One region of the Rhodococcus sp. NPDC055024 genome, then DNA from elsewhere that is predicted to be linked to it. Evidence: riboswitches for the same ligand, from Rfam matches in the RefSeq annotation. Region 1 holds a riboswitch; the other holds the start of a gene.
What was found. Region 1 has a riboswitch for S-adenosylmethionine ahead of ACWF6P_RS10930 (putative leader peptide). Riboswitches for the same ligand answer to the same signal wherever they lie in the genome.
Positions count from the first base shown of each region.

Region 1 (8,406 bases):
GACCTGACGAGCCGCGAGCGTTCCGCCGTCCGTCACCACGTCCACGCCGTACGACGCTCGCGCGAGTGCCAGTACCCGAACGTCGTGACGGACCTCGGCACCGGCGAACACCGCTCCCGCTTTCAGCGCGGTCACGGCGCGGTCCGCGTGCAACCGGCCTGCATCGGGGTGATGGAGCACGGTGGTGTCGAATCGCAACCCCGGCCAGCGGGCGGACGCCTCGGCAGGAGTGAGGACCTCACCCTTGATGCCGGCCTCGACCAATATCTGCGCCTTGGACTGCACTGCCTGCGGCAGACCGTGATCGACGGCACCGGTCAGTTCCAGGAACCCGATGTCCGTGGTGGACTCCAACTCCCGCCACAGTGGCAGCGCGTCGGCCGCCAATCCTGTGTACAGGTGATTGTCGTAGGCCTGACGGTAGATGCGCGAAGTACCGTGCGATGCACCGTGCTTGTGCCCCGGCCCGAACTGTTCCAGCTGTACGACGCTGTGTCCGCGCGCCGCGAGCCGCCATGCGGCGGAGGACCCGACGAGTCCTCCGCCGATGACGATCACATCGAGAATCTCACTCATGGACGAGAGCTCACTTGGTCTTGGGAAGGCCGGGCGGGTTGATCAGAGACTTGTCGACGGCTTCGCTGGTGATGTTCCAACGCTCGAGGATCTGCTGGTACGTACCGTTCTCGATCGTGTGGTTGATCGCGTCGTTGACGGCCTTGATCAACCCGTTGTCCTTCTTCACCAGCACCGCGATCTGTCCTTGCAAAGTGTCGCCGGCACCGGAGAACTCACCGACAACCTCGGTTTCACCCGACTGCTTGGCGTGGAACTGCGACGACGGGTTCGGGCCGAAGTAGGCGTCGATTCGGCCGGACTGCAAGGGGAGGTAGTAGTCGGTGGTGTTCTGGTAGTAGGAGATGTCGGTGGGCGCCAGGCCGGCCGCGACGTTCTGCTCACTCCACTTGACCAGCAGCGCTTCCTGATTGGTACCAGAGGAGACGGCGATCTTCTTGCCGGCGACGTCCTTGGGTTCCTTGATGGAGATCCCGGCGCCCTTCTTCGCTTCGAAGGCGAGGGTGTCGAGTCGGTAGGTGGCGAAGTCGTACTTCTCCTTACGCTCCTCTGTGACAGTCACGTTGGAGAGGAAAGCGTCGGCTTCCCCGGAGTCGATGCGGACGAAGTTCTGTGCCCAGTCCGCTGTCTGCAGATCGACCTTCAAACCGAGAACGTCACCGATCAGGTAGGCGAAGTCGGTCTCGGAGCCGATGAGGGTGGTGTCGTCGTCGGCGTAGAAGCGAAGCGGCGGAGCGGAACCCGCGCTACCGGTGACTCGCAGCGTGCCGCGATCACGAATGTCCTGAGGAACCTCGGCGGCGATGGCATCCACCTTGTCGGTGGTGATGCGATTCTGGTCGGCGGTGAGGTTGTAACCCGCGGCCGCGGTGACCTGGGCGCCGTCGGACTCGGCGTCAGCACTGCTGCACGCAGCGCTGAGCAGTCCGACGGTGGCAAGAGCCGAGATCAGAAAAGTCGCGCGACGGGATGGGGAGAACATCAATTTTTCCTTCCGGGAATGAGTCTGGGTCGCGTCAGAGGACGCGGGAGAGAAACGCTTTGGTCCGTTCGTGGACCGGATTGTCGATCACCTGCGACGGCGGGCCCTGTTCGACGATGACGCCGCCGTCCATGAAGACCGCGGTGTCCGCCACCTCCCGAGCAAATCCGACCTCGTGCGTGACGATCACCAAGGTGGCGCCGTCGCGGGCAAGCTGGGCAAGAACTTCGAGGACTTCGCCGACCAACTCGGGATCGAGCGCCGACGTCGGTTCGTCGAAGAGAATCACAGCCGGACGCAGTGCCAACGCTCGCGCTATCGCTACGCGCTGTTGCTGGCCGCCGGAGAGTTGGCGGGGGTACTCGTCGGCCTTGTCTCCCACTCCCACTCGCTCGAGCAGAGCGCGGGCTTCGCGGTAGACCTCGTCACGGTCTCGTTTCTGGGCCGAGAGCGGTGCTTCCACCACGTTCTCCAGCGCGGTCAGGTGCGGAAACAGGTTGAAGTTCTGGAACACGAATCCGATATGTGAACGCTGCTTCAGGATCTCGCGGTCACGCAGTTCGTGAAGTCGATTTCCCTTGCGCCGGTATCCGATCAGTTCTCCGTCGATCCGTACGGTCCCGCGGTCGACCTTCTCGAGGTGATTGAGGGTGCGCAGCAAGGTGGACTTACCGGAACCGGACGGTCCGAGAATGACGGTCACTTCGCCCTTGCGAACCAGGAGATCAACGCCGGCAAGTACTTCCAGCGTGCCGAACGACTTGTGGATTCCGCGCGCTTCGACGGCGTACACCGTCTCTTCGGCCAATTCTGCGGTCACCGGGTCGCACCTCTCGGAATATCGAGACGCGCATCACGAATCTCTTCGAACTTCTTGCGCGCCTTCTGGATCGGAGTCAAAGGAAGGGCGCGGGCGGATCCACGTGCGTAGTGGCGCTCAACGTAGTACTGACCGATCGAGAGCAACGTCGTGAGGATGATGTACCAGATTGTGGCGACCATCAGCAGGGGCACAACTCGTCCGTTGCGGCCGAATATGACCTGCACCTGGTAGAACAGTTCGGCGATCGCCATGGTGGAGACGATGGACGTTCCCTTGAAGAGTCCGATGACCTCGTTGGCGGCATTGGGGAGGATCGCCCGCATCGCCTGCGGGAGAATGATCTTGAAGAACTGGCGACTGCGCGGAATACCGAGCGAGTGAGCTGCTTCGATCTGACCGTGATCCACCGAGATAATTCCGGAGCGGATGATCTCGGCCGAGTACGCGGCCTGGTGCAGTGCCAAACCGATGACTGCTGCAGTGAATCCACCGATCACACCGCTGACCTGGAAGGTGAAGAACTCCGGTCCGAAAGGTATTCCAAGAGAAAGGGTCTGGTACAGGTACGTGATGTTGAACCAGAAGAGCAGCTGCACGATGAGCGGAATCGAGCGGAAGGCCCAGATGTAGGTCCAGGCGATCACCTGCAGGACCGGATTCTTCGACAACCGGCCGAGTGCGAGGAAAACACCGAGACCGAATCCGAGGATCGTCCCCCACAGGGTCAGTTTGATCGTCATCCACAACGCGGCAAGCACTGATTTCGCGGTGAAGTACTGCGCGAACGTCGGCCAGTCCCAGCCTGGATTGACAACGAGTCCGTGAATGAACTGAGCAAGCAATACCAGCACGACCGCGCTGATCACCCAGCGCAGCGGGTGCCAGGTGCGAGCAACGACAAGTTCCGAGTCGGGAAGTTGCGGCTCGGCCACCGACTTTTCGGGGCGGACATCGGTGGGCGCGCTCACGGCGCACTACCTGACGGAGTGGACATCACGAATAGACCTTTCGGGGAATGGGAACGCAGCTGTGTTCTCGAGGTGGCGTACTCGAGTTGCGAAGACGACGACAGTTCGGTCGGTGACAGTGAGGTCAGAGACAGTGACACGAAGCGGTGCGGCACAGATCGATGTGACGACGCCTGTGCGCAGCGTGCGAAGTGGAACCCATGTGATGCCTTCCATCGGTCCTGGCGGTAGCACCCGCTCCCGATCACTCGGGGGGTTGCTGCGACGTCGACGAGCCAGGTCTCTCGGTCGCTCTGGATGGTGAGCAAAGACTAGACGCGAATTCCCGAGTCGTCAAATGTTGTATTTCCCTGCACCGCAAGGGAAATGAAGGCCGCTTCATGTTGAAATCGCACTGATTTCAACGGTGTCCGAAACCTTGGTCGCCGTGTTCAATGGAGTGTTCGAATCGAGACCGGGACCGCCGTCCGGACTGACTTTTCCTCTGCCGTACCGTCTGCGGAGTGAGTGGAATCGACGCTTTCTTCATCTTGTTGGCCGGCATCGGTGCGGGCGCGATCAATGCCGTCGTCGGCAGTGGAACGCTGATCACGTTTCCCACCCTGGTCGCCTTCGGCATGCCGCCGGTGACCGCGACCATGTCCAACGCAGTCGGGCTCGTCGCCGGCGGGGTTTCGGGCACGTGGGGATACCGGCGTGAGTTGTCCGGGCAGTGGGGTCGTTTGAAGTGGCAGATTCCCGCGTCGCTCGCCGGCGCACTCCTTGGTTCGTGGTTGCTCATGCACCTACCCGAGAAACTGTTCGAGACCATCGTTCCGGTGCTGCTGATCCTGGCTCTCGCACTTGTCCTCCTCCAGCCACGTATCCAGGCGTGGGCGAAGAAGCGTTCCACCGAAGAGACGACGCTGTCCACCAAGAGGCTGATGCTCCTGACCGCGGGCACCTTTGCCGTCGGCATCTACGGCGGCTACTTCACCGCCGCGCAGGGCATCCTCCTCATCGGTGTGATGGGTGCCATCCTCCCGGAAACCCTCCAGCGCATGAACGGCGCGAAGAACCTGCTCTCACTGCTCGTCAACATCGTCGCGGCCGGAATGTACATCACCCTGGCCTTCGACCAGATCAATTGGGCAGCAGCAGGTTTGATCGCTGTCGGCTCACTCGGTGGCGGCGTTCTCGGCGCCCGCTACGGACGACGCCTGTCCCCCACTGCACTGCGATACACGATTGTCGTCGTCGGCCTGATCGGCTTGTGGCGTCTTCTCGCTTGACCGCCCACATCGGGCGGCACCCGCACATACTGGAGATATGACCAGAACAGACGATCAGACCGGTTGGACCTACCTCATGGACATGGACGGGGTTCTCGTCCACGAGGAGCACTTGATACCCGGAGCAGACACGTTCCTGGCAGAACTGGCGTCGAACGACATTCCGTACATGGTGCTCACCAACAACTCCATCCGCACCCCGCGTGACCTGCGAGCACGCCTCCTCAATTCGGGACTCGACATCCCGGAGAAGTCGATCTGGACGTCAGCGCTCGCTACCGCGACCTTCCTGGCCAACCAGCGTCCGGGCGGCAGCGCCTACGTGGTCGGTGAATCGGGCCTGACCACTGCACTGCACGACATCGGCTACGTCCTGACGGACAGCGACCCCGACTACGTCGTCCTCGGCGAGACGCGCACGTACTCCTTCGAGGCGATCACCACGGCCATTCGCCTGGTCGAGCGTGGATCGCGGTTCATCGCCACCAACCCCGACGCCACCGGACCGTCGCGCGACGGCTCTCTCCCGGCCACAGGCTCGGTCGCCGCTCTCATCACCAAGGCAACCGGACGCGATCCCTACTACGTCGGCAAGCCCAACGCCTTGATGATGCGGTCCGCCCTGCGGTCCATCGGCGCTCATTCAGCCAACACGTTGATGATCGGCGACCGCATGGACACCGACATCGTCTGCGGCCTCGAAGCCGGACTGCAGACGATTCTGGTGATGACCGGAATCTCGACCCGCGCGTCGGTGGAGCTCTACCCGTACCGCCCGACCATCGTCCTCGAGTCGGTCGCAGATTTGGTCGGAATGACAACCGATCCATTCCGTAGCAACGCAAACAATTGAAGGAATTGTCAAAAGAATGGAAAGTTGGTAATTAACTGGTAAAAACAGCGAGTTTGCCAGGATCCGACTCGTCCCGTTTGTCCAACTGGACAAACAAACGGTTTTCTTCGCACCAAAATTACATACTGATAGTTATCCGCAGGTCAGAGCCACTTTCAATTCCCCGGACAATGTGGATCACAGTCGAAAAAGAAATTTTGGAAAAGTAGTAACGAATCGTTTGCCGTGGCTGATACTCATGTCTGAACGACCCATTTCGGGTCCCAGACATGAAATGAGATTTTCATGAAGAAGCAGACCAAGGGTGCGATCGCTGCTGCGGCGGCCGGTGCCCTCCTCCTCGGTGGAGCGGGCTCGCTCGCAGTGTGGAGCGATTCGGCCGACGTCAGTGGCGGCGGACCCGTCACGTCCGGCGCACTCGACCTGAGCGCTTGCGCACCGGTTGGCGGCGGTTGGAACTCCCTCAACCCGACGAAGACCGCGATCACCAATATCTCGGCCTACCGCATCGTCACCACTGAGAGCATCGAATACACCTGCGACGTCACGGTGACTGCAGTCGGAGATCGCCTCGCCGCTGTTCTGACCGCCGACACAGCCGGAATCGTTCCAGGTGCCAACAGCGCCGAACTTGCCGCGGCGGTGCAACCGGTTACCACGATCAAGGATGCAGGTGGCAACCCGATCTCCCAGATCACCAAGGTGCAGAACAATACCGTCGTCCACGTCGGGGTCCGTCTCAACTTCACCGATGTGGCCAACCAGGTCGCGCAGAACCAGTCGCTGAACTTGTCGGCACTGAAGCTGGTCGTCACTCAGACAGCACTGACACCGGCCCCGTAATTTCATGAGGAAAAAGGTCTGGGGAGCGATCGCAGTCGCGGTGGCTGCTGTAGCGGTGTTCGCATCGTCGCAGCAGTCGCTCGCGCTGTGGTCCGATTCGGCGAGCGCGAATGGCGGCACGGCAACTGCCGCCAGCGTCAACCTCACGGTTGGTACCTCTACCGGAACCAGTGCGGCGTACCCATTGTCAACGCTGACGACCGGAACGACTCTGGTAGTTCCTGGTAATACGGTGCAAGCGCCGCTGACAGTCAAAAACTCGGGAACCGACCCCTTGCAATGGCGAATGCAGGCGACGACACTACTGACCGAATTCACCCTGACCACATACGGAGTCGCCAACGAAGGCGCCTGCCCGGCTGGAGTGAACACAGCGGCCCCGGCAGTCACCCCCCTGATATCGGGTTCGATGAACGCATCGCTGCAATACCCGGTTTCGCCGGCGTACATGCCGAGTCCGCTGGCCTCGAACGCAACTTACGTCCTGTGTTTACGGCTCACAGTAGGAACTCAGTCGGTCTCCGGAGCAACAAACACCGCTACCTTGACGTTCCAGGCAGGTCCGGTATGACAAAGCACTCCACGAAGCGCGAACATACCGGCCCGCTCTGGTGGATCACCTCGATCGTCAGTTGGACACTGCTGCTGGCAATTTCGGCAGTCATCGTCGCAACCATCGTCGTCCCCTTCTTCGCGGGAGCGCAGCGCTTCACGATTCTGACCGGTTCGATGCGCCCGACGTACAACCCTGGATCACTGGTAGTCGTCAAACCTGTCGATCCGTCCGAACTGGGGATCGGTACACCTATTACGTACCAGCTGGAATCGGGTCAGCCGACCGTCGTCACGCACCGGATCATCGCCACAAGTGAAAACCAGAAGGGTGAACGAACTTTCATCACCCAAGGCGACGCGAACGGTGAGCCTGACGAGAAGGAAGTACGGCCAGTACAGATCCGGGGAAAGGTCTGGTACAGCCTTCCGTATCTCGGCTACGTCAACACTTGGCTCACCGGAGAGCAGCGCACCGTGATCGTGGTGATAGTCGTGACGGCACTACTGCTGTACGCGGCCTACATGATGATCAGCGGCATCCGTGATGGCCGGAAGGAGCGTGCTCGAGCCCGATTGGCTCCTGACCCTGCAACTTTCGCGCCCACAGACTCCGCCCAGATCGAGAAAGGCCAGCACGATGCCCTCGCGCCCTGACCGTCCGGCCCATCGGATTCGTCACCTGTTGACCAGCACTCGCTTTCGCGCGCTGCTCGCTTTGGGGATGGTGCTGGGTGTCGGTGGCGTGACCACACTCGCCGCATGGACATCCTCCGCCACGGCAACCTCGGGCAACATCACGACCGGGTCGATCAATCTGAACTTGAACACCACAACGCAACCCGAGCTGACCACAACACTGAACTTCAGCCAACTCGGCAAAACCGGGATGATTCCGGGAGATTCGAACACCGCGATCCTCAAGGTCAACAATGTCGGTGCTGGGGCGACCCTTCCGCTGAAGTACACGATCACATCCACGAGCAACGGTGCGTTGACGACCTTTTTGCGGATGACGGTGTCGTCGAACGGAACTGTGGCAAACAAGTGTGCCGACGGAACCAATGTGGTGTCCTCCTTACCCCTGACACTGACTTCGAATCAGGCTGTCGGCACCGCCGACCGCCCGCTGGCGGCCGGGGCTACCGAGAATTTGTGTGTCTCCGTTCAGCTTCCCGCGAGCCCCATGCCGCCGAAGAGCAGTTCTTCGAGCATCGTCCTGACCTTCACGGCAAAGGTGTGAGCACAGTGGCCCAACACACGAAGTCACCCTCGAACACTTCAAAGCCCCGCCGCGTTCAGGAGGTCTTGCTTACGCTCGGTGCCCTCGCCGGACTGGTATCGATAGTCTTCTTCGTCGCCGGTCTGGCTTTTGGTATCACTCCTTTGATCTTCAAGAGCGGATCGATGTCTCCCACGATCGATACCGGTGCATTGGCATTCGCGCGTACCGTGCCCGCGTCCGAAGTTCAGGTCGGTGACATCGTCAGCGTGTACGACAGTCAAGGCACGCGCATCACCCATCGCGTCGAAACGAT
Region 1 is NZ_JBSGVT010000004.1:34,764-43,169, reverse strand. It holds gene ACWF6P_RS10950 (FAD-dependent oxidoreductase) at 1-576, opposite strand, end outside; gene ACWF6P_RS10945 (ABC transporter substrate-binding protein) at 587-1,558, opposite strand; gene ACWF6P_RS10940 (amino acid ABC transporter ATP-binding protein) at 1,593-2,378, opposite strand; gene ACWF6P_RS10935 (amino acid ABC transporter permease) at 2,375-3,349, opposite strand; gene ACWF6P_RS10930 (putative leader peptide) at 3,474-3,551, opposite strand; SAM riboswitch class I at 3,559-3,653, opposite strand; gene ACWF6P_RS10925 (sulfite exporter TauE/SafE family protein) at 3,853-4,620, shown strand; gene ACWF6P_RS10920 (HAD-IIA family hydrolase) at 4,658-5,473, shown strand; gene ACWF6P_RS10915 (alternate-type signal peptide domain-containing protein) at 5,759-6,316, shown strand; gene ACWF6P_RS10910 (hypothetical protein) at 6,321-6,887, shown strand; gene ACWF6P_RS10905 (signal peptidase I) at 6,884-7,525, shown strand; gene ACWF6P_RS10900 (SipW-dependent-type signal peptide-containing protein) at 7,509-8,111, shown strand; partial or broken gene ACWF6P_RS10895 (signal peptidase I) at 8,024-8,406, shown strand, end outside.

Region 2 (8,406 bases), on a different contig from region 1:
GATCACTCGCAGGCGATGCCGTCGTTGTCCCGGTCGAGATGCGGGGCGTACCCGTTCTGGCCCCGGTACAACGGAGCTGCGCCGGCGTTACGAACGGCCGTGCAGTTCTGGTAGTACCGCGCCGGTGCGGGAGTGTTCTGCGGCGCCGGCTGGTTCTGGGGCGCTTGCGGAGCGGGTGGCGCCGGCGGTGCGAAGACCGGGGGAAGGAACGGCTGGACTGCGTCTGCAGAGCCAGTCGGAATCATGCGTGCGATCTCGATGGGTAGGAAATCGAAAACCGTGGATGCCTGAGCGGCGGGCGCGGCAACCAGAGTGATTGCGGCGCAACCTGCGACGCTGAATGCCAGACGGCGGAGCTTCATGTGACCTCGTGTTCAACTGGGCAGCCCTTCCACTTCGGAGGGCTGTGCCGGCTGAGCATACTGGTCATAACGACCAAATGGTTTATTTCGGCAAGGGTGAAAACTGGGGTGAAAAGTAGCGTCCCCGCACCGTATTGCTCAGGTGCGGGGACGCTGCTGTTTTCAGCGAGGGGTTACGCGTCGACTAGTTCCTCGGCGAAGGGATCGCCGTTGCGGGGAGCGTCGAAACGCTCCTTGTCGAGGATGCCCTCACGCTTTGCAACGATGACCGGAACCAGAGCCTGGCCGGTGACGTTGACTGCGGTACGACCCATGTCGACGATCGGTTCGACGGCGAGGAGCAGGCCGACGCCAGCCAGCGGAAGACCCAGGGTGGAGAGCGTGAGTGTGAGCATGACTGTCGCACCGGTTGTTCCGGCCGTTGCTGCCGAGCCGATGACCGAAACGACGACGATCAGCAGGTAGTCGGTGAACGTCAGCGGAACGTCGTAGAAGCCGGCGACGAAGATTGCTGCGATTGCGGGATAGATTGCAGCGCAACCGTCCATCTTCGTGGTGGCACCGAGCGGAACGGCGAACGAGGCGTACTCACGCGGAACACCGAGGTTGCGTTCTGTCACGCGTTCGGTCAGAGGCAGGGTGCCGATCGACGAGCGCGAGACGAAACCGAGCTGAGTCGCAGGCCAGACGCCGGAGAAGAAGCTTCGGACCGAGAGGCCGTGCGCGGCAATCAGGATGGGGTAGACCACGAAGAACACGATCGCCAGACCGATGTAGATGGCGGCGGTGAAGACGCCCAGCGAGCCGATCGCATCCCAGCCGTAGGTGGCGACAGCGTTGGCAATCAGCGCGGCGGTGCCGATCGGGGCGAGGCGGATGATCCACCACAGGACCTTCTGAACGATCGCGAGAAGCGATGCGTTGAACTCGAGGAACGGCGCAGCCTTCGGTCCGATCTTGAGCGCAGCAATGCCGATTGCGCCGGCGATGACGAGCAGCTGCAGGACGTTGAAGCTCAGCGACGTGGTCGCTACACCTTCGGTAACGGAAGTCTTTGCGCCCAGCCCGAGGAAGTTGCTCGGAACCAGTCCGGTGATGAACGCCCACCACGAGCCGGAGCTCTTGGGTTCCTTCGCTGCTTCGGCGGCGACGTCGGTCCGTGAACCGGGATCGGTGATCAGGCCGACGATGATGCCGATGATCACAGCGATGAACGCGGTGATGGCGAACCAGAGCAAGGTCTGCACGGCCAGGCGAGCTGCATTGGCGACCTGTCGCAGGTTGGCGATGGAACTGACGATGGCCGTGAACACCAGCGGGATCACGGCAACGGTGAGCAGCTTGACGTAACTCGAACCGATGGTCTGCACGGTGCCGACCAACCAGTTGACGTTGCCGTCGGCCGCATCAGGCATTGCCCGGGCGACGAGACCGATGATGACACCGAGTACGAGGCCGGCGACGATCTGCGGTCCGAATGCCGTCGCCCAGGACGGAAAACGGGACGTGGACTTTTCCGGCACGCCGGTGGAGGTGGAGCTGGGCATGACTATGCCTTTCGAAAATCAAGGGAGCGAAACGCAGCGCGGCACCAGAGGCCGGGCAGATTCGAAGAAATGTTTCCTGGTACGCGTCAGGTCAGAGCGAGCGCGTACACATTGCGCTCGCCTGCAGGCGAAGGTCGACGTAACGCCGAGTGGTCAGGAACAACACTGTCCACACACTACTCGCAGCTTCAACTACTCGATCCCGAGGGTCGCCGCGGGAGTTCGCTTCGTGTTCGTCGGGTGTGCCCCGATCAGTCACTGTTGGTCGGTTGACTAGTGTCGACGATCAGTAGGTGCCGCACCGGCGCCTACGCGTCGGCAAGCGGAAGCGAGAGACCGATGAGCGTTCGGAATGCCGAGTACCCGCGTCCGAAGCATTTTCTGGTGCACCTCAGTGACACACATCTGGTGGCGCAGGGACAGCTGTACGACGCCGTGGATGCGTCGACGAGGTTGCGGGAAGTGCTCCGCGGGATCGTGGCCTCGGGCGCACGCCCGGATGCACTGATATTCACCGGCGACCTGACCGACCAGGGGCACCCCGACGCATACGCGGAATTGAAAGCCATCGTGGAACCCGTGGCGGCCGAGATCGATGCGCAGGTCGTCTGGGCGATGGGCAACCACGACGACCGCCCTACGTTCAGATCTCTGCTGTTGGGCGAAGACGCCACCGATCATCCCGTCGACAACGTCTACGACCTTGACGGACTGCGGGTGATCACCCTGGATTCGTCGGTTCCCGGGCATCACTACGGTGAGATAACGGATGGCCAATTGGATTGGCTACGCGCAGAATTGGCGGTGCCGGCGCCCGACGGAACAATTCTGGCGCTGCATCATCCGCCTGTTCCGTGCATTCAGGATCTCGCGGTTCTGGTGGAGTTGCGCGATCAGTCCCGGTTGGCGGACGTCTTGCGTGGCAGCGACGTCCGGGCGATTCTTGCCGGGCACCTGCACTATTCGACGACGGCGACGTTCGCCGGCATTCCGGTTTCCGTGGCGTCGTCGACGTGTTACACCCAGGACTTGAACGTGGAAGTCGGTGGTCAGCGTGGTCGTGACGGGGCTCAGGGGTGCAATCTGGTGCACGTGTACGACGAGACAATTGTTCATTCGGTCGTTCCACTCGGTGCGCACGTGACGGTCGGTGAGCCCGTCGACGCGGCCGAGGGTGCCCGGAGGCTCAGTGCTGCCGGCATTCGAATCCTCGAGAGCGAAAAGGCGGCACGCTCGATCATCTGAGGTCGCAGGCGGTTTCCGGCACCCACGCGCAGTTCTGGGTGATTGCCGGGCGGTCGCGTACTCACTACCGTCGAGGTAGGTGCAGAGCTCCAGCAACAAGGACCGGCTAGCTGGACGGCAACCCTTCATGCCGATGGGGTGCCCCGGAATCACACCTGGCGATACGCGCGGTGCGTGTCGCAAGCGGCAGTCGCCACGAGAACCGTCAGTCGAGTGCTGACGGTTTCTGCGGTCGGCACTGTGCGCTCCCGAGTAGTTCTCGAACAGGAGTATGCGCCGATGACCTCCACCCCTTCTTCTCATCTTGCTCCGTTGCATCTCGCCGTAGCGCTGGACGGTGCCGGTTGGCACCCAGCGGCCTGGCGAGAGCCGCACTCGCGCCCGAGTGAGCTGTTCAGCGCGTCGTATTGGACTGACGTGGTGACGACCGCCGAGCGTGGTCTGCTCGATTTCGTCACCATCGAGGACAGTCTCTCGGTGCCAGCCAACCCACTCGAGCCTGTCGACGACGCGGTTGACCGGGTGCGCGCTCGGCTCGACGCACATCTCGTGGCCGCCCGACTGGCACCGATCACGAGCAACATCGGGTTGATCCCGACCATCACCACCATTCACACCGAACCGTTCCACGTGTCCAAAGCCGTTGCCACGCTGGACTACACCTCGCGCGGTCGCGCCGGATGGCAGGTGAAGGTGTCGGCCTCGGAATCCGAGGCGGCACAGTTCGGGCGACGCGATATCCCAGCGCTCACCGATGCCGAGCGTCAGTCGATCGTTTCAGGTGTCCTCCCGGACTTCGTACGTGATCTGTTCGACGAAGCTGCGGAGGCCGCTGACGTCATCCGGCGACTCTGGGACAGCTGGGAGGACGACGCCGAGATCCGCGACGTGGAGCAGCGCCGATTCATCGACCGAGACAAGTTGCACTACATCGACTTCGAGGGAAAGTATTTGTCGGTCCGTGGACCGTCGGTGACTCCGCGCCCGCCGCAGGGGCATCCAGTCGTGACCGCATTGGCGCATCAGCGCGTGGCGTACGAACTGGCAGCGCGCACGGCTGACCTGGTGTTCGTGACGCCATTCGACGACGGGCAGGTTACGGCAATCCTGGGTGAGGTGCGAGCAGCCGAAGAACACGTGCAGCGCGCCGGCGAACCACTTCGGGTCTTCACCGACATCGTCGTCTTCTTCGATACGCCGGAAGAAACCGGAAAGCAACGGCTCGCTCGACTCGACGCGCAGGTTGGTACCGAATACCGTTCGGACGCGCTGACCTTCACCGGTACCGCGGCCGAGTTGACAGATCTTCTGCTCCGGTGGCAACAGTTGGGAATCGACGGCTTCCGGTTGCGACCGGGCGTCGTCGTGGACGACCTCGACGCGATCGCCGGCGAGCTGGTTCCGGAATTGCAGCGGCGCAGCGTATTCCGCACCGAATACCCACAGACGAATCTTCGCGGACTGCTTGGTCTGTCCATCGACGTTCCCAACCGCTACGCCGCCGGCACTCCGGCCGCCTGACAGACGAGGAATACACTTTCATGAGTTCTCAGCAGCGTAAGCAGGTCATCCTGGGTGCCTACCTCGGCGGCGTCAACCATCACACTGCATGGTGGGATCCGCAGGCGGGCAGTCAGATCGAGTTCGAATCCTTCGAGCACACCGCTCGAACCGCCGAGCGTGGGAAGTTCGACTTCTTCTTCCTCGCCGAAGGTCTTGCTCTTCGTGAACGTGCAGGACAGATATTCGATCAGGACATCATCGGCAGGCCGGACACCTTCACCGTGCTTGCATCGTTGGCGGCAGTAACCGAACACCTCGGTTTGGCCGGCACCATCAACGCCACGTTCAACGAGCCGTACGAACTGGCCCGCCAATTTGCGACGCTCGATCAGTTGTCCGGAGGTCGTGCCGCCTGGAACGTCGTCACCTCGTTCGACGCATTCACCGGCCAGAACTTTCGTCGCGGTGGATACCTGGATCGTGCGCAACGATACGAGCGTGCGGAGGAGACGGTAGCGCTGGTGCGTGAGCTGTGGGATTCGTGGCGCAACGACGACATCGTTGCTGACAAGGCATCGGGACGCTTTCTCTCGCGACCAGATGCCGGTGAATTCGCTTTCCACGGATCACATTTCGATGTGAACGGCCGATTCACAGTTCCGCGCAGTCCACAAGGGCGCCCGGTTATTCTGCAGGCCGGGGTGTCGCCGCAGGGGCGCGATTTTGCTGCCGGCAATGCCGACGCGATCTTCTCACCGTATGGTCAATTGCCCGAGGCGGCCGATTTCTATCGCGATATCAAAGCACGTGCCGTCGCGGCCGGACGCGACCCGGGTGACATCAAGATCCTGCCGTCGGCGAGTTTTGTTCTCGGCACCTCGGAGGCAGATGCGATCGAGAAGTACCGAGAGATTCGCGACCAGCAGGTCACCGGCCAGACCGCTTTGGTTCTGCTCGAACAGATCTGGAATCTCGATCTGTCGAAGTACGACCCCGAAGGGCCCCTACCCGATATCGCACCGGACCCCGAAGCTCCGCCGATCATCCAGGGGCGCGCCTTCATTCACCAGGATCGTTTCGCGACCGTGGCAAAACTGCGCGCGGTCGCGGAAAGCAAGAAGTTGAATCTGCGCGAGGTTGTGATCGACCAGTTCGAGCGTGGACCGATTGTGGGTACGCCGCAGCAGGTTGCCGAGAAAATCGATTCGTTTGTCGGCAACGACGGTTCGGACGGATTCATCCTCGGCTCGCACCTCGTACCGACGGGACTCGACGAGTTCGTCGACGACGTGGTGCCGCTGCTGCAGGATCGAGGTGTTCTCCGTAGTGACTACGAAGGAACGACATTGCGTGACAATCTCGGATTGCCCATTCCAGTGCAGCGAGAGCATGTGTCAGCACGCTGATCGACTGAAGTGACGAGGGCCCAGCCGAAATCGGCTGGGCCCTCGTTCGTCTAGGATTCCCAGGGAGCCGGGATGGGGTAATAGCTCTCCAGAAACTCCGTGATCTTGCGTGTGCGAAGTTCCAGTTCGATCTCCGGAGCGCTGCCGTCGTTGAGGCAGAAGAAGTCCATGGAGCGCTTGGCGAGCAGTGAGTCCATGTCGCGCAAACCGGCCTTGACCGTCGTGTCGACGTATTTGACGGCTGCGGACTTCTGCACCACCGACCGTCCACTCATGAGCGTGTAGTAGTGGTACAGCGAATTGGTAACCGAGATATTGGAACTCGCGCGGAAGGTGCTTGCTGCAGTTGCGGCGAAGTCTTCGGCGAACTCACGTTCCATCTCTGCCATCACGCTCTTACGCAGCGGTGTCGCAGCGTGCTCGAGGTGCCTGGTGGTCATCAGCCCGAAGCGGTCCTGAAGCAACCGGCGGTTGACGCGTGCCGCATTCTCGAACCCGCTGCGGTCGTTGTCGTTGTGTCCCAATCCGATTCTGGTGTCGGCTTCGATGAACATGCTGATGCCACCGGGGGAGAAGAACATGTCCGGACCGACCGGACGGCCGAAGAACATGTCGTCGTTCGAGTAGAGGAAGTGTTCTGCCAGACCCGGTATATGGTGCAGCTGGCATTCGACAGCTTGAGAATTATGGGTGGGCAACACACTTGGATCGGCGAAGAACTTCTCGCTGGGCATGAACGTTACTCGCGGATCGTCGGCAAGCCAGTCCGGACGATCGGAATCGGTCGCGACGAAGATACGCCGGATCCACGGCGCGTACATGTGGATGGACCGTAGCGCGTACTTGAGCTCGTCGATCTGACGGAAACGCGCCTCTGATTCGTCCCCCTCGCCGACGATGTAGTTCTGCATCCGCTTGGCGCGCTGAGCCTGAAACTCCTTGGAGGAGCCGTCGACCCAGGAAAAGACAAGATCGATATCGAAGCTGATATCGGAGGCATGATCGGCGAACATGTTTTCGATGGTCGGCCAGATCCGGCCGAATCGCTCGACGGTTCCTCGGACAGCTTCTTCGGGGAGGACGGTTCGTCGAGTCAGTGAGTTCTCGACGGGTAGGACGATTTCTTCGTCGGAAATCGACCACAATTCGATTTGAACGCCGATGTTCGCGCCGTAGTTCATACCGCTTGCGACGTGAACCCTTGGACGGAACAAGCGGAAGATTCGTGACTTGTTGGTCTTGGACAGGGCACCGTCCGCGACAAGGAGCGCTGGACTCTTCTTCGCGTCGACGGTTTTGGAGTAGAAGGGTGCGTTGGCGCATCCCTCGACAAGTGCCTGCCGCAGGTTCTTTCGTTCGGTCCAGCTGACCGCGATGACCGGGCGCTCGTCGTTTCCGCGGACGAGTAAATACTCGATTCCTGCGGCGTCGAGGATGTCGCGGATGAAGAGGAGATCTTCGACCATCGCTTCGAGCGGCGTGGTGGTCGTGATCGCAAGGGCAAAACGATTCTTGAATCGGACGGTCTCGGGTAGCTCACCCATCCGCGCACGTGACGCGGCCGACGCCGGTTCCACGGGATTGGGGCTGTCCTGCTCCGGGGGTACGAAGTAGATGTCGTGCGGAGCGGGAGATTCTGTAATGGGATGCCTTCCGATTCTGATCCAGCTGTGTATCTGTCGCCCCCGACGCTGCGAGAGCGTGGTGGCGACGAGCTCAGTCTATGCCGTCGGCGCCGAAAGTCGGACATGAGTGACGGGATGGGTAGCGCGGGGCGAGTCGGGTACCCCGAGGACCGAAGCGAGAGTGAAGGAGGAAAACCGATGCGTGTGAAAGCGATGGTCGGAACAGGCGCGATGGCGGTTGCGCTGGCCGCCGGCCCAGTTGCGACAGCGTCTGCGGAGCGAACCGAAGCAGCGGGGTCGGAGGGTTCACCGGAGATGCTGACCTGCGAGGTGGTCTTCGATGCGCTGGAAGAGATGAGCCCGGAATGGACGGAAGAGGGGATCGATCAGGTCGAAGACTGGTGTGAGGCGATCACCGGCGAAGAAGACTGAGCGTCAGCCGCGCGAGATCACTCGCCGCGACAGTCGCCACCGCCCGTCCTCGAGTTCGAACTCGTCGGCGTAGCTCCCGACGCCGCTGAGTTTGGGCGAGGTGGTTGTGTCGACGTAGAACGTCCACACCGCATCCGCGCGGGCGGTCGTTTCCGAGGTCACGTCCACGGCGATCGCTGTGGTGACGTGACGTGTGAATGTGCCCGGGCCTTGAATGCCGGCGGCCCGACGCTCGGCTACTCCAGCAGCAATTTCTTCGCGGCCTCGCCGCACCTGTGCGGGGATA
Region 2 is NZ_JBSGVT010000024.1:7,083-15,488, forward strand. It holds gene ACWF6P_RS30190 (excalibur calcium-binding domain-containing protein) at 3-362, opposite strand; gene ACWF6P_RS30195 (dicarboxylate/amino acid:cation symporter) at 536-1,909, opposite strand; gene ACWF6P_RS30200 (phosphodiesterase) at 2,249-3,154, shown strand; SAM riboswitch class IV at 3,233-3,346, shown strand; gene ACWF6P_RS30205 (LLM class flavin-dependent oxidoreductase) at 3,329-4,675, shown strand; gene ACWF6P_RS30210 (NtaA/DmoA family FMN-dependent monooxygenase) at 4,696-6,063, shown strand; gene ACWF6P_RS30215 (stealth family protein) at 6,114-7,607, opposite strand; gene ACWF6P_RS30220 (hypothetical protein) at 7,887-8,120, shown strand; gene ACWF6P_RS30225 (nuclear transport factor 2 family protein) at 8,124-8,406, opposite strand, start outside.
Region 2: it holds a riboswitch for S-adenosylmethionine, as region 1 does, so the genes downstream of both, ACWF6P_RS30205 (LLM class flavin-dependent oxidoreductase) here and ACWF6P_RS10930 (putative leader peptide) in region 1, are expected to answer to the same signal.